Regions from separate parts of the Kitasatospora sp. NPDC052868 genome, predicted to be linked through region 1. Evidence: riboswitches for the same ligand, from Rfam matches in the RefSeq annotation. Region 1 holds a riboswitch; the other holds the start of a gene.
The links. A riboswitch is a leader RNA that binds a small molecule or an ion and turns the genes downstream of it on or off. The one in region 1 is predicted to bind S-adenosylmethionine.

Region 2: linked by a shared signal. The riboswitch ahead of thrC (threonine synthase) and the one ahead of ACIGZJ_RS01905 (aminotransferase class V-fold PLP-dependent enzyme) in region 1 are both predicted to bind S-adenosylmethionine.

Annotation. Positions count from the first base shown of each region.
Region 1 covers NZ_JBITZW010000001.1:423,854-431,361, forward strand. The annotation lists gene ACIGZJ_RS01890 (heme-copper oxidase subunit III) at 1-194, opposite strand, end outside; gene ACIGZJ_RS01895 (hypothetical protein) at 588-1,013, shown strand; gene trpD (anthranilate phosphoribosyltransferase) at 1,133-2,209, shown strand; SAM riboswitch class IV at 2,316-2,433, shown strand; gene ACIGZJ_RS01905 (aminotransferase class V-fold PLP-dependent enzyme) at 2,485-3,849, shown strand; gene ACIGZJ_RS01910 (Lrp/AsnC ligand binding domain-containing protein) at 3,860-4,141, opposite strand; gene ACIGZJ_RS01915 (rhomboid family intramembrane serine protease) at 4,183-4,965, opposite strand; gene ACIGZJ_RS01920 (hypothetical protein) at 5,202-5,465, shown strand; gene ACIGZJ_RS01925 (NYN domain-containing protein) at 5,597-7,069, shown strand; gene ACIGZJ_RS01930 (NlpC/P60 family protein) at 7,281-7,508, shown strand, end outside.
Region 2 covers NZ_JBITZW010000031.1:1,787-9,294, reverse strand. The annotation lists gene ACIGZJ_RS32880 (MoaD/ThiS family protein) at 607-885, opposite strand; gene thrC (threonine synthase) at 912-2,198, opposite strand; SAM riboswitch class I at 2,216-2,349, opposite strand; gene ACIGZJ_RS32870 (glucosyl-3-phosphoglycerate synthase) at 2,523-3,515, shown strand; gene ACIGZJ_RS32865 (trehalose-6-phosphate synthase) at 3,554-5,059, shown strand; gene otsB (trehalose-phosphatase) at 5,043-5,888, opposite strand; gene ACIGZJ_RS32855 (DUF3263 domain-containing protein) at 5,966-6,193, opposite strand; gene ACIGZJ_RS32850 (cupin domain-containing protein) at 6,295-6,642, shown strand; gene ACIGZJ_RS32845 (extracellular solute-binding protein) at 6,697-7,508, opposite strand, start outside.

The DNA.
Region 1 (7,508 bases):
GCGTGCGCCTTCTCGCTCCAGAACTCGGCTCCCTTGACGGAGCGGAGCGTGAAGTACATCGCGAAGAGGGCCGCGAAGAACATCAACTCGGAACTGAGCCAGACGATCGTTCCGACGCTGACCATGTTCGGCCGGTTGACCGATCCGTGCGCGTGCCCGGTTTCTACTGCTGTTGCTGTCGCCACGACGGACATTATGTCGGTCCCTTATTCCGTCTTCACGCCGGGGGGTGTCCCTCGGAGTGTCCGGTGCGTGCGGTATGCCCCCCTGGGGGTCGACGGGGCGTCCGGATAGTGGCTGAGCAGCGGCGTGTCCCTTTTCTGACGGTTCCTCGGAGGGCCCTACGACCCTGATGCCCTGCGTGTCGCTGCACCCCTCCAGGGCCCGCCGGGGCTATGGGGGAGGCCGGATATCGGCCGTACGGGTGGAGTGCGCGGCTCGGGGTGACGGGGCGTCCTCCGCTCGGGCGAGCCGTGGGCGCGGCGGCTTGAGAACGATCGCGCGGGACGGCCTCGGCGGCGGGGGAACGGGAGTAGCATCCGGATCAGGCGAACGTGGTCCGGATCACACTTGAGGGAGCAGGGTCCATGGCGTACACGACCGACGAGACGCTCACCGTCCTCGTCTACAGCGATGACCGCAACACCCGTGAGCAGGTGCTGACGGCGCTCGGCCGGCGGCCCGCGTCGGATCTGCCGGAGCTGTCCTACCTGGAGTGCGCGACCACCCCCGCGGTGCTGCGCGCGCTGGAGAAGGGCGGAGTGGACCTCTGCATCCTGGACGGCGAGGCCGTCCCGGCCGGCGGGCTCGGGCTCGGGCGGCAGCTGAAGGACGAGATCTACGGCTGCCCGCCGGTGCTGGTGCTGATCGGCCGGCCGCAGGACTCCTGGCTCGCGGCCTGGAGCCGGGCGGACGCCGCGATCTCCCACCCGGTGGACCCGATGGCGCTGGCCGAGGCCGCGGCGACCCTGCTCCGGGCCCGGTTGGAGAAGCGCGCCCCGGCCGCCCGCTGAGCGGCGTCTCATTACTAGAGAAGTAGGGCCAGGGCGGGCCGGGGGCACCCCGCCGCTCGATAGGCTGACTCCAGTCCCGGGGACACCCCCCGGGGAACCGAGCAGAGCTGGAGTCGGCCATGGTGAACGTGAACCCTGCGAACGGCGGCAACGACCCCGTGCAGGTGGTCCGCACCTGGCCGGACATCCTGACGGCGCTGCTGCGCGGTGAGGACCTGGACCGGGCCGACACGGCCTGGGCGATGGACCGGATCATGAGCGGCGAGGCCTCCCCGGTCCAGATGGCGGGCTTCATGGTGGCGCTGCGGGCCAAGGGCGAGACGGTCGACGAGATCGTCGGCCTGGTGGACTCGATGTACGCGCACGCCGAGCCGCTGTCCATCCCCGGTCCGGCGGTGGACATCGTCGGCACCGGCGGCGACCGGGCGAAGACCGTCAACATCTCCACCATGGCCGCGATCGTCGCGGCGGCGGCCGGCGCCAAGGTGGTCAAGCACGGCAACCGGGCGGCCTCCTCGGCGAGCGGTTCCTCGGACGTGCTGGAGAAGCTGGGCGTCAACCTGGACCTCTCCGCCCGGCGGGTCGCGGAGGTCGCCGAGGAGGTCGGGCTGACCTTCTGCTTCGCGGCGAAGTTCCACCCCGCGATGCGGCACACCGCCCCGGCCCGCAGCGGCCTCGGGGTGCCCACCGCGTTCAACACCCTCGGCCCGCTGACCAACCCGGCCAAGGTGACCGCGCATGCGATCGGCTGCTTCGACACCCGGCTGGCCGGGCTGATCGCCGGGGTGCTGGCCCGGCGCGGCGCCAGCGCACTGGTGTTCCGGGGTGACGACGGCCTCGACGAGTTGACCATCACCACCACCTCGCGGGTCTGGATCGTGCGCGACGGCGCCGTCACCGAGACCGTGTTCGACCCGCGCGACCTCGGCATCGAGCTGGTCGGCATCGAGGCGCTGCGCGGCGCGGACCCGGCGTACAACGCGGAGGTGGCGCGCCGGCTGCTGGCCGGGGAGCGCGGGCCCGTCCGGGACGCCGTCCTGCTGAACGCCGCGTCGGCGCTGGTGGCGCTGGACCTGACCGACGCGCCGCTCGTCGAGCAGCTGGCGGTCGGCCTGGAGCGGGCCGCCGCGGCCGTCGACTCGGGCGCCGCCCAGGACGTGCTGAAGCGCTGGTCGGAGGCCACCAGCCGGGTGTGACGCGATGGTTGGGGCCCGCACCGGGCAGTCGGCGCGGGCCCTTCGGCTTGTCCGAATGGCGGACCCCTGTTTGACCATCGGGTGGACGCGACCTAGAGTCGTGCCAGGTCATGAGTGACAGCGACAAGCCCCAGCTTGCTGTCCGGCAACCCTCCTTCCGTGGCGGGGTGCCCTGGGTGAGGACCGGGTCACGTGGCGAACCGTCCGCGTGGCAAGCGCGGACACCCGGCATACATGCACTCCCGGGGTCCTTGACCCCGAAGGAGTGCATCCTCATGTCCGTCGCCACCGAAATCTGCGCCCCGCTCGCCGTCCTCGGCCAGGATGTCGAGGTCCCGCTGGCCAGCGGTGAGAAGGTCACCTACGCGGCGCTGGACTACGCCGCCAGCTCGCCGGCGCTGCAGCGGGTCTGGGACGACGTCGCCGCCTACGCCCCCTACTACGGCAGCGTGCACCGCGGCGCCGGGTACCTCTCCCAGCTCTCCACCGACCTGTTCGAGCAGAGCCGCCGGACCGTCACCGAGTTCCTGGACCTGCGCGAGGGCGACCAGGTGGTCTTCACCCGGGCCACCACCGACTCGCTCAACCTGCTGGCGGGCGCCGTCCCGGCCGGCACCCGGGTGTTCGCCTTCGAGACCGAGCACCACGCCTCGCTGCTGCCCTGGCGGCACGCCGGTCTGGAGGTCGAGTACCTGCGGGCGCCCCGCTCGCACGCCGAGGCGGTCGCCGCGTTCGACGCCGCGCTGGCCGAGGCGCCCGAGGGCCCCAAGCTGCTCTGCGTCACCGGCGCCTCGAACGTCACCGGGGAGCTGTGGCCGGTCGCCGAGCTGACCCGGGTCGCGCACCGGCACGGCGCCCGGGTGGTGCTGGACGCCGCGCAGCTGGCCCCGCACCACCGGGTCTCGGTGCGCGAGCTGGGCGTGGACTGGATCGCCTTCTCCGGGCACAAGCTGTACGCGCCGTTCGGCGCCGGGGTGCTGGCCGGCCGGGCCGACTGGCTGGACGCGGCCGAGCCGTACCTGGCCGGCGGCGGCGCCACCCGCACGGTGGCCCGGGAGACCGACGGCTCGGTGGCCGTGCAGTGGCACACCGGCCCGGCCCGGCACGAGGCCGGCTCGCCGAACGTGATCGGCGTCTACTCCATCGCCTCCGCCTGCCGGGCGCTCACCGAGGCCGGCTTCGACGCGCTGGAGGCCCGCGAGCAGCAGCTGATCGACCGGCTCAAGGCGGGGCTGGCGGACGTCCCGCAGGTCAAGGTGCTGAACCTGTTCGGCGCGGACTCGGCCCGGGTGGGCGTGCTCTCCTTCGTCGTCCAGGGCTGGAACAGCTCGCACTTCTCGGCGGCGCTGTCCGCCGAGTACGGCATCGGGGTGCGCGACGGCCTGTTCTGCGCGCACCCGCTGGTGCGGACCCTGCTCGGGGACGAGGACGTGGCGCCGTCCGAGTGCGGGGCGCCCGAGCCGTCGCTGCCGGGTGAGCGCAGCCTGAACGCGATCCGGGTCAGCTTCGGGGCCGGCACCCCGGACGAGCACATCGACCGTTTCCTGACCGCCGTCCGCGAGCTGGTCACGGACGGCGCTGCCTGGACCTACCGCAACGAGGGCGGCCGCTGCGTCGCCGACAGCCGCCGGGACGCCTAGAAGGGGACGCCTAGCCGTCCAGGCCGAGGGCGAAGGCGGCCTCCAGGTCGTGCTGCGAGTAGGTGCGGAAGGCGATCTGGGTCTCGGTCTGGGCCACCCCCGGGACCTTGTTCAGCCGACCGGGGATCACCTCGGCCAGGTCGTCGTGCCGTCGTACCCGCACCATCGCCACCAGGTCGTAGCCGCCGGTCACCGAGTAGACCTCGCTGACACCCTCGATGGCCGCGATCGCCTCGGCGATCTCCGGGATGCGGTCGACGCTGGTCTTGATCAGGACGATGGCGGTGATCACTGTTCGGGCTCCTTTGTGGGGTCCCGCCAGCGTATCGGGCGTCAGCCGGGCCGTCGCGGGGGGCGGGTGGCCAGGGTGCAGGCGTAGAGGAAGCCGGCCGAGAAGCCGATGACGTGGACGAGGTAGGCGACGCCGGGGCCCGCCGAGTGGACCGACCACCACTGGAGGGCGAACCAGAGGCCGAGCACCAGCCAGGCCGGGAACCGCAGCGGCAGGAAGAGCAGCAGCGGGACGAGGGTGGTCACCCGGGCGCGGGGGTGCAGGCGCAGATACGCGCCGAGGACCGCGGCGATCGCCCCGGAGGCGCCGATCAGCACCCGGGTCGAGTCGGCGGAGTGCGCCTCGGCGAGCGCGTAGCCGTAGGTGGCCAGCGAGCCCGCCGCCAGATAGAAGAGGGCGAAGCGGGCCCGGCCCAGCCGCTCCTCCACGGTGGCCCCGAAGACCTGGAGGAAGAGCAGGTTGCCCAGCAGGTGCAGCCAGCCGGCGTGCAGGAAGAGCGCGCTGAGGACCGACAGGGCCGGGTGCTTGCCCGGGGTGGGGGCGGCCGGACAGCCCGGCACCGGATCGGGGGCCTCGGCCAGCTGCTCGGCGTCCAGCGGGCGTCCGGCCAGCAGTTCGGCCGGTACCGCGCCCCAGCGCTGCTCGTACCGCTGCTCGGCGCAGACCCGGCTCTGGCCGGTCCCGTAGAGCGGGTTGAGCCCGGCGGCCGGACCGCACAGGAAGACCAGGGTGTTGAGCGCGATCAGGGTGTAGGTGACGGCGGGACGACGGCCGGCCGGGCGCCCGCCCAGTGCTCCGGTGTGGTCGAGGACCGGGATCGCCATGCGGCCCAGCATCGCGCCGCCCGGCGCGGGCGGCACCGCGCGGTACGGCATGTGGCGTAGGGCCCGTCCGGCCGGTCCGGCGCAGGAGGCGAAGCGGGGGATTCGTCCTGACCGGTGGTCGGGACGGTTGCCCCAGGCAATAGGCTTGGGGCGGGCATTCCCGCCTCCCGCCGCCGACGCCGGGGCCTCGGGGGGAGCGCCTGAGCCCATCCAGGGACCACCCGAGAGGACCCCCGATGACCGTCCCCGCCCTGACCGCCGAGACGCGCTGGCGCTGCACCCTGTGCGGCAACCTGACCCGCTTCGACGTGACCCGCACCGCACGGGTGACCGAGTTCCTGCACTTCGACCTGGCCGGCGACTCCAAGGTCGAGGAGACCGAGGTGCACAGCGAGACCGTCGAGTCGGTGCGCTGTCGCTGGTGCAACGCGGTCGACCAGGTCGAGCTGGTGGCCCGCCCGGGTGCCGAGGGCCCGGAGGCCCCCGCCGAGCAGGCCTGACGCCCGACCCGTGTGGTGGGCGGTGCGCGGCGCGGCCGTCCACCGCACGGGACAATGCAGACAGAGCGCACGGAGTGTGACGCGGGCGGCAGCGGGCCGTACCCCGCTGGACGAGGATCGGAGCCGAGGACGTGGTGGACGCAGCGAAGGAGCCCGCCGGGCCGCAGGGGCGGCAGCCCGCTGTGGACGGGCAGGCGCCGGACGCGGTCGAGGCCGTCCCGCCCGGTGCGGATGCCTCGGCCGAGGCGGCCGCCGCGGACGACTCCGGTGCTGACGAGCCGGCGGCAGGACGCACCGAGCGGCTCGACCGGCCGCTGCCCGAGGGTGTCCGGCGCCGGGTGGTCGGCCTGGCCGCCGACGCGCTCGGCGGGCTGCCCGCCGCGGAGCTCCCGCAGTCCCTGCGCCAGTACGCGAAGTTCACCCCGGCCCGGCGGGCCAAGTACGCGGCCACCGCGCTGGCGGCCGCGCTGGAGTCCGAGCCGGCCTTCCGGGTGCGGATAGCGGAGCGGCTGCGGCTGGGCCAGCCGGACCTGGTCAAGGCGCTGGAGTCGGGCAGCGTCCCCGGCGCCGCCGACCCGATGGACGTGGCCGCCGCCGCCTACCTGGTGCGCTCGGCGGGCTGGAGCCGGCTGGTCGCCGAGGCCGGCGAGCAGGCCGAGCGGGCCGGCGCCGAGGGCGCGGCCGCCGAGGCGGGTCGGCTGGTGGAGAAGCTGCAGGCGGAGCTGGCCGAGGTCAGGGCCGCCGCGCGGGTCGACCTGGACCGGCAGCGGGCCGAGTCCGAGGACGTCCGCAAGGAGGCCGACTCACTGCGCAAGAAGGTGCGTTCGCTGGAGAGCGACACCCGCCGGGCGCAGGCCGAGACCCGCCGGGTGGCCGCCGAACTGGAGGCGCTGAAGGCGCAGACGGCGGCCGAGCGCGGCACCGGCGAGAGCGAGGTCCGGCGGCTGCGGCACCGGATCTCCGAGCTGGAGACCGCCGCCGAGCAGGGCCGCCGCTCGGCCCGTGAGGGCCGCAGCGTCGAGGACATGCGGTTGAGGCTGCTGCTGGACACCGTGCTGCAGTCGGCCCAGGGCCTGCAGCGGGAGCTGGCGCTGCCGGTCTCGCAGATCCGCCCGGCGGACCTGGTGGAGGCGGTGGTGCCGGGCTCGGCCTCGCCGCACGACGTGGCCCGGCGGGGGCTGGCGGAGGACGATCCGGCGCTGCTGGACCAGCTGCTGGCGATCCCGCAGGTCCACCTGGTGGTGGACGGCTACAACGTGACCAAGACCGGCTATCCGGCGCTGCCGCTGGAGCAGCAGCGGATCCGGCTGCTGGGCGGGCTGGCGATGCTGGCCCAGCGCACCCAGGCGGAGGTCACCTGTGTGTTCGACGGCCAGGACCTGGACGTTCCGGTGATCATGGCGCCGCCGCGCGGGGTGCGGGTGCGGTTCAGCCGGACCGGCGAGACGGCGGACGAGCTGATCCGCCGACTGGTCAGGGCCGAGCCGCAGGGCCGCCCGGTGGTGGTGGTCTCCACCGACCGGGAGGTCGCGGAGGGCGTGCGGAAGGCGGGCGCGCGCCCCGTCGCCTCCGTGCTGCTGCTGAACCGGCTGGCCCGCCCCTGAGCCCGGCAACGGCCGGGGAAAGCGGAGTGACGCCTGGTCAGCCGCTGGTTTGCGAGGGTGTGGCGGTCTTGTGAAGTCATGGCGGTGGACGGGGGTTCACGCCATCGGGGGAGTGGCGCAAAGCTGTGATCTTCACTAGGGTCTGGCGTCAAACCTATTTTCCGGATTCTCACTCATTCGGGTGAGGCCGATGGAAGAAGGAGCAGTCCCCTTGGCCTCCCACCGCCGTCCCAAGCAGGCGAGCCGCGCGCGGATCTCCGTGCTCACCGCCGCCGCAGCGACCGCGGTCGCCCTCTCCGCCCAGGTCAGTGCCCACGCTGCGCCCAACCCCTCCAAGAAGGAGGACGTGAAGGCGCAGATCGACCAGCTGAACGAGGAGCAGGAGCAGGCGGCGGAGAAGTACAACGGCGCCAAGGAGCGGACGGACCAGCTGCGCAAG
Region 2 (7,508 bases), on a different contig from region 1:
TCCGAACTCCCCTAGTGCTGTGCTGGCCCTTCACGCGCCCGCAGGTCTGCGGGCCCGGGTCTGGTTGAGGCCGGCCCGGGGAACCCCCCCTGGGCGCAGCCGTGCACGCCGCAATCCCCCGCCGAGCCCATCGGAGGCATCCGATGAACGGGCGATTGCGTCGACCGCGGCTGAATGTATCCGGATCGACGCCCTCTGCAACAGAGCCCGCCGCTGGGAATTCGCTAGGGGTGTCAGGGGACAGGCCGGGTGAAAGCGGGAGAAATTCCCGCATTCCACGCCGGACATAGCGGACGAATTGCCCAAATCCCCTGAAGAATTCTGACATCGGCCTGACATGTTTCAACGTCACGGCCCCGGCGCCGGTCTCAGCGGCCGGACGGATACCGGCGGTACGGGCGCGGACGGATTCGACCGCCGGTGAAAGGGGGAGGGGGAGCCCTGTTCCCGGCTGAGCCACACTCTACTCCGACTTGACCGGGAAATATTCCGGCCGGAATGCGACCAGCCGCCCGCGCGTACGGGAAGCGGAATTCCGTACGCGCGAACGGCTGGTCGAAGAAGCGGGCGGCCGGAGAACCGGGCGCCGACCGGGGAAGGGGCGGCTCAGCAGCCGCCGGCCACCGCGGGGATGATCGAGATGCCGGCGCCGTCCTTGATCTCGGTGGCCAGGCCCTCCGCGAAGCGCACGTCGTCGTCGTTGACGTAGACGTTGACGAAACGGCGCAGCTTTCCGGCGTCGTCCAGGATGCGGGCGGAGATGCCCGCGTGGTTGTTCTCCAGGTCGGCGATGACCTCACCCAGGGTGGTGCCCTCGGCGGTCACCTCGGCGACGCCGCCGGTGTAGGTGCGCAGGATGGTCGGGATGCGGACGGTGGCGCTCATGGGGGCTTCTCCTTGCTGCGGGTGGGTCAGGCGGACGCGAGGCCGGCGTCGCGGAACGACGCCAGCGTCGGGCGGATCACGGCGGTCATGCCGGCGTCGGAGACGGCGTCCAGGGTCTTCAGGCCGTCGCCGGTGTTGATCGCGACGGTCTCCTTGGCCGGGTCCAGCTGTCCGGTCTCGACCAGCTTCTTCAGCACGCCGACGGTCACCCCGCCCGCGGTCTCGGCGAAGACGCCCTCGGTGCGGGCCAGCAGCTTGATCGCGGCCACCACCTCGGCGTCGGTGACGTCCTCGACGGCGCCGCCGGTGCGGCGGGCGATGTCCAGCACGTACGGGCCGTCGGCCGGGTTGCCGATCGCCAGCGACTTGGCGATGGTGTCCGGCTTGACCGGGCGGATCACGTCGTGGCCGGCCTTGAAGGCCGCCGACACCGGCGAGCAGCCCTCCGCCTGGGCGCCGAAGATCCGGTACGGCCGGTCCTCGACCAGGCCCAGCCTGATCAGCTCCTGCAGGCCCTTGTCGATCTTCGTCAGCTGCGAGCCCGAGGCGATCGGGATGACGATCTGCTCCGGCAGCCGCCAGCCGAGCTGCTCGCAGATCTCGTACGCCAGCGTCTTGGAGCCCTCGCCGTAGTACGGGCGCAGGTTGACGTTGACGAAGCCCCAGCCCTCACCGGCCGGGTCGCCGATCAGCTCCGAGCAGAAGCGGTTCACGTCGTCGTAGTTGCCCTCGATGCCGACCAGCTCGCCGCCGTAGACACCGGCCATCACGACCTTGCCCTGCTCCAGGTCGTGCGGGATGAACACGCAGGACTTGAAACCGGCCCGGGCCGCCGCCGCGCCCACCGCACCGGCCAGGTTGCCGGTCGACGAGCAGGACAGGGTGGTGAAGCCGAAGGCCCGCGCGGCCTCGATGGCGCAGGCCACCACGCGGTCCTTGAACGAGTGCGTCGGGTTGCCCGAGTCGTCCTTGATGTGCAGCTGGGCGGTGAATCCGAGCTCGCGGCCCAGGTTGTCCGCCTTCACCAGCGGGGTCCACCCCGGGTTCAGGTTCGGCTTGCCGGCGACGTCGGCCGGCACCGGCAGCAGCGGGGCGTAGCGCCAGATCGACGCCGGTCCGGCCTCGATCCGCTTGCGCAGCTCCTCGGCGCCCTCGCTGCCGAAGTCGTAGGCGATCTCCAGCGGCCCGAAACACTCGACACAGGCGAAGCTCGGACCGAGCGGGAACCGGGTGCCGCACTCCCGACAGGACAGGGCGGCGGCGGGGCCGAGGTCAACGGATGCGGGTGCGGGTGCAACGGTGTCGATAGCCATGATGGCGGAGGCCTCTCTCCTCATCTTCCCCGTGACGCGGGCGCGCCACAGGCCGGAATTGGCACCTGTCCCGCCGGGGCCTGTCGAACAGCCGCGCGAGAAGGTTGCCGGGACGTCAACGGGCCGTTCCCTCAGTCCCTCTGGATGAGCTCTATGAAGTTGTTGGTCGTGCCAGCGGTGACCCCGGCGTGCGAAGGTCCGACCGCTGTACGAAGACTGTATCCGAAGGCGTCAAGCCTGAACGGGACCGTCCGCCACGCGAGATGACCTGTCCCACCCGCCCAGCCGAGGAGTGCGCCCGTGCCCGCCGAACCGATCCCCGCGCTGCTACCGGAGGCCGCGTCCTGGCTGCGCCGCCGCTCCTGGAGCGCGGCCGACCGCCCGGTGCGCACCCTGCTCGAGGCCAAGCGGGTGGCGGGCCGGGCCGGCACCGTCAGCGTGGTGCTGCCGGCCCTGGACGAGGCGGCCACCGTCGGCGACATCGTCCGGACCATCCGCCGCGAGCTGATGGAGCGCCTGCCACTGGTCGACGAACTCGTCGTCGTCGACTCCGGCTCGGTGGACGGCACCGCCGCGGCGGCCGCCGCGGCCGGCGCCCGGGTGGTCCACCGCGACGACATCCTGCCCCGGCTGCCCGCCGCCCCCGGCAAGGGCGAGGTGCTCTGGCGCTCGCTGCTGGCCACCAGCGGCGAGATCGTCTGCTTCGTCGACGCCGACCTGCGCGAGTTCGACCCCGCCTTCGTCTCCGGCATCGTCGGCCCGCTGCTCACCGAACCCGGGATCCAGCTGGTCAAGGCCATGTACGACCGCCCGCTGGAGACCGACGGCGCGATCGTGCCGGCCGGCGGCGGCCGGGTCACCGAGCTCGTCGCCCGCCCGCTGCTCAACCTGCACTGGCCGGAACTCGCCGGTTTCGTCCAGCCGCTCGGCGGCGAGTACGCGGCCCGCCGTTCGCTGCTCGAACGGCTGCCCTTCCCCACCGGCTACGGCGTCGAGCTGGGCCTGCTGGTCGACGCCCTGGAGACGGCCGGCCTCGACGCCCTCGCCCAGGTGGACGTCGGCGTGCGCCACCACCGCCACCAGGACGGCCAGGCGCTCGGCCGGATGGCCGCCACCATCTACCGCACCGCCCTCGAACGGCTCGACCGGGCCCACCGGCTCAAGGCCTCCGCCGACCTGCTGCACCCGTGGCTGACCCAGTTCACCCGTGACCCGGACACCCGCGCGTTCACCGCACACACGCACCCGGTCACCGCCGTCGAGCGCCCCCCGATGCACACCGTCCCCGAGTACGTGAACCGCCACCTCCCCCGCTGAGGGGTTTGCGGGCCCGGAGCCACGGCAACGTACCAACCATGGGCGATCTCACGACCGAACGTTCGAGTCCGACCGGCACCGCCCCCGTCCTGGTGGCATCCAACCGGGGGCCGGTGTCGTTCAGCGCCGCGGAGGACGGCACCCTGACCCTCCGGCGGGGCGGCGGCGGCCTGGTCTCCGGGCTCTCCGCCATCGACGACCCCAACGCCGTCTGGGTCTGCGCCGCACTGGGCGAGGCGGACCGCCAGGCGGCCCGGCAGGCCCCCGACGGACGCCTCGACCTGGCCGGCCACGACGTCGGCGGCCAGGCCGTCCGGATGCTGGACATCGACCCGGAGACCTTCGCCCGCGCCTACAACGGCGTCGCCAACTCCACCCTCTGGTTCGTCCACCACCTGCTCTACGCCACCCCGACCGCCCCCGCCTTCGACGCCGGCTTCCGCACCGAGTGGCAGGCCTACCAGGCGTACAACACCGCCTTCGCCGAGGCGCTGGCCGCCGAGGCCGCCCCGGGCGCGGCCGTCCTCGTCCAGGACTACCACCTCTCGCTCGTGCCCGGACTGCTCCGCGCACTCCGCCCCGACCTGCGGATCGGCCACTTCTCGCACACCCCGTGGGCCCCGCCCGAGTACTTCCGGCTGCTGCCCGACGACGTCGCCGAGGCCGTCCTGACCGGCATCCTCGGCTCCGACCGGGCCGGCTTCCTGACCCGCCGCTGGGCGCTGGCCTTCGCCGAGTGCTGCGCGGACCAACTCGGCGCCACCGTCGACCGCGAAGCCCTCACCGTCACCCTCCCGCCGACCGGGGGCGCCGCCACCGGCCGCACCACCCGCCTCGGCGTGCACGCCCTCGGCGCCGACGCCGACTTCCTGCGCGAGCGGTCCCACCGCCCGGACGTCGACGAGCGCCTGGCCACCCTGCGCGAGGCCGTGGGCGGGCGCCGCACGATCGTCCGGGTCGACCGCACCGAGCTGAGCAAGAACATCGTCCGCGGGTTCCAGGCCTACCGGCACCTGCTGCGCACCCGGCCCGACTGGCGGGACGAGGTCGTCCACATCGCCTTCGCCTACCCCTCCCGCACCGACCTCGCCGAGTACCGGGCGTACACCGCCGAGGTCCGGCGCCTCGCCGAGGAGATCAACGCGGAGTTCGCCACGCCCACCTGGCAGCCGCTGATCGTGCACCTCGACGACGACTTCCCGCGGTCGCTGGCCGCCTACCGGATGGCCGACGTGGCCCTGGTCAACCCGATCCGGGACGGCATGAACCTGGTCGCCAAGGAGGTCCCGGTGGTTTCCGACCAGGGCTGCGCCCTGGTCCTGTCACGCGAGGCCGGCGCCCACGCGGAGCTCGCCGACGACGCGATCAGCGTCAACCCGTACGACGTCATCGCCACCGCCGAGGCCCTGCACACCGCGCTCGCCATGCCCGCCGACGAACGCGCCGAGCGGACCAAGCGGCTGGCCGCCGCAGCGACCGCGCTGCCGCCCCAGCAGTGGTTCCTGGACCAGCTCAACGCCCTCGGCCTCAACGCCCCCGGCTGAGCTCCTCCCCCAGGGCCGTCAGCAGCCCCACCACGCCGGCCGGGCCCGCGACCACCAGGTCCGCCCGGTCGGCGAGTTCCCGCACGGGCGCGTCGCCGTCCACCGTCCCGCTGCACACCAGCAGCCCGGCCAGGCCCTCCCCGCGCAGCTTCTCCACCGCCGCGAAGGCGGGCACGTCCCCCAGGTCGTCCCCGGCGTACAGCACCGCCCGGGCCTCCCGCTCCCGCAGGAAGCCGGTCAGTGCGGCGCCCTTGTCCACCCCCGGCGGCCGCAGCTCCAGCACCAGCCGGCCCGGCTCCACCACCAGCCCGTGCTCGGCGGCCAGCGCCTCGACCGGCGCACGCAGCAGCTCGAACGCCTCCTGCGGTGCCTCCGTCCGCCGGGTGTGCACTGCGAGCGAGCGCCCCTTGTCCTCCACCCACGTCCCGTCCGGCGCCCCGACCCCGGTCAGTACGGCCGGCAGGACCTCCCGGACCGCCGCCACCCCCGGGTGCACCGGCGGGGCCGTGACCTCCCCGGCCTCCCAGCGCTCGGCGCCGTAGTGCCCGAGCACCACCACGCCCCCGACCGCGCCGAGGTCGCCGTACTCCACGGCCAGCGCCGCCGGCCGCCCGGTCACCACGACGATCGACCCGATGTGCGGGGCGAGGCCGCGCAGCGCCGGCGCCACCCCCGGATGCGCCCGCGCCCGGCTCGGGTCGGCCACGATCGGGGCCAGCGTCCCGTCGAAGTCCAGCGCGATCACCGCGTCCCGGGGCGAGGCGAGTACCGCCTGCAGCCCCGCACGCCCGGCATCCGTCCTCGGCAGCGACACGTCCTCAAGGCCCATGCCCGGACCCTACCCACGTCCCCCGGCGGCTAGCCGCCGATTCCGCCTGACCGCCACGTCCGCCACGTCCGCCAGGCCTAGCGGGCCGCCCGCCGGGCCTCCCGCACCCGCCGCAGCCGGTTCACCAGCACCGGTGCGTGCGCCAGCGCCTCCGGCCGGTCCAGCAGCGCGTTCAGCAGCTGGTAGTACCGCGTACCGGAGAGCCCCAGCTCCTCCCGGATCGCCCGCTCCTTCGCCCCCGCGGTACGCCACTGGCGCCCCTCCAGCTCCAGCACCGCCAGATCCCGCTCGCTCAGCTCACCCATGCCCGACCCGCCTCCGTCCACTACGGAGTGTCATTCTCACCCCCGGCTCGGACACACTCTGCGCCCTCCGCACCACCGGCCGCCGGGCTAGCGTCGACGGTATGACCGACAGCTTCGCCGTGCACATCCCCACCGCCGACCTCGAACCCGACCCGCTCGACCCGGCCCAGATCGTCTCCGGCACCCCCGAGGTCTCCGGCCGGGTGCTCTGGGAGTCCCCCGACGGCCGCCAGCTGCGCGGCATCTGGCAGATCACCCCGGGCGTGGTCACCGACGTCGAGGCCGACGAGCTGTTCGTGGTGCTCAGCGGCCGGGCCACCATCGAGGTCGACGGCGGCCCGACCCTGGAGGTCGGCCCCGGTGACTGCGCCGTCCTGCGGGCCGGCGACCACACCACCTGGACCGTCCACGAGACCCTCCGCAAGGCCTACGCAATCACGCTCGCCTGAGACCCCCCGAGACCGTCGGCACAGCCGACACCGCCCTCCCCCACGGCCCCGGGTTCACTTGCGGACCCGGGCCGTCTCCTTCACCGCGGCCTCCTGCAGCCCCTCCAGCACCTGCTTGGCGTCGCCCGTGACGGCCCCGCCGATCCCCGCCTTGATCCGGTTGCTGACGTCCGCCCACGCCGGGTCCCCGAACGGGTAGAAGCTCGCGTTGGTGAGCCCCGCGGCGAACTGCTTCAGATCCTCGTGCCGGCCGTCCGAGCTCATCGCGGTGAAGGCGTCCTGGGTGACCGGCAGCAGGTTGTAGGCCTCGTCGAACTTCAGCTGGTTGTCCTTGGTGTAGACGAAGGACAGGAACTTCTTGATCTCGTTCTTGTGCCCGTTGGCCTTGAACGCCATCATCCAGTCGGCCACCCCGAGGCTCCCGGCCTTGGCCAGCCCGTCCTTGCGCGGGATCGGCGCCGTCCCGTAGTCGATCTTCCCCGCGGAGGCCATCCGCAGCAGCGTCGGGTGCCCGTTGAGCATCGCCACCTTGCCCGCCGCGAAGTCGGTGAACACCGGAGTGCGGTTCATCTTGCCCGGGTCGGGATAGGTCAGCCTGGTGTCGACCAGGTTGGTGCGCAGCCACCCGAAGGTGGCCTGGTTCTGCGGGCTGTCGATGGTGTAGTTGCCGACGTCGTCGGAGAGGCTGCCGCCCCCGCTCAGGGTCCACAGCATCGACTCGGCCGGCGCCTCCTCCGGGCCCAGCGGCAGGCCGTACGGGGTGACCCCGGGGACCTTCGCCTTGATCTTCTCGGCGGCCTGCCTGAGCTCGTTCCAGGTGGTCGGCGGCTGGGTGATGCCGGCCTTCTGGAAGATCGCCTTGTTGT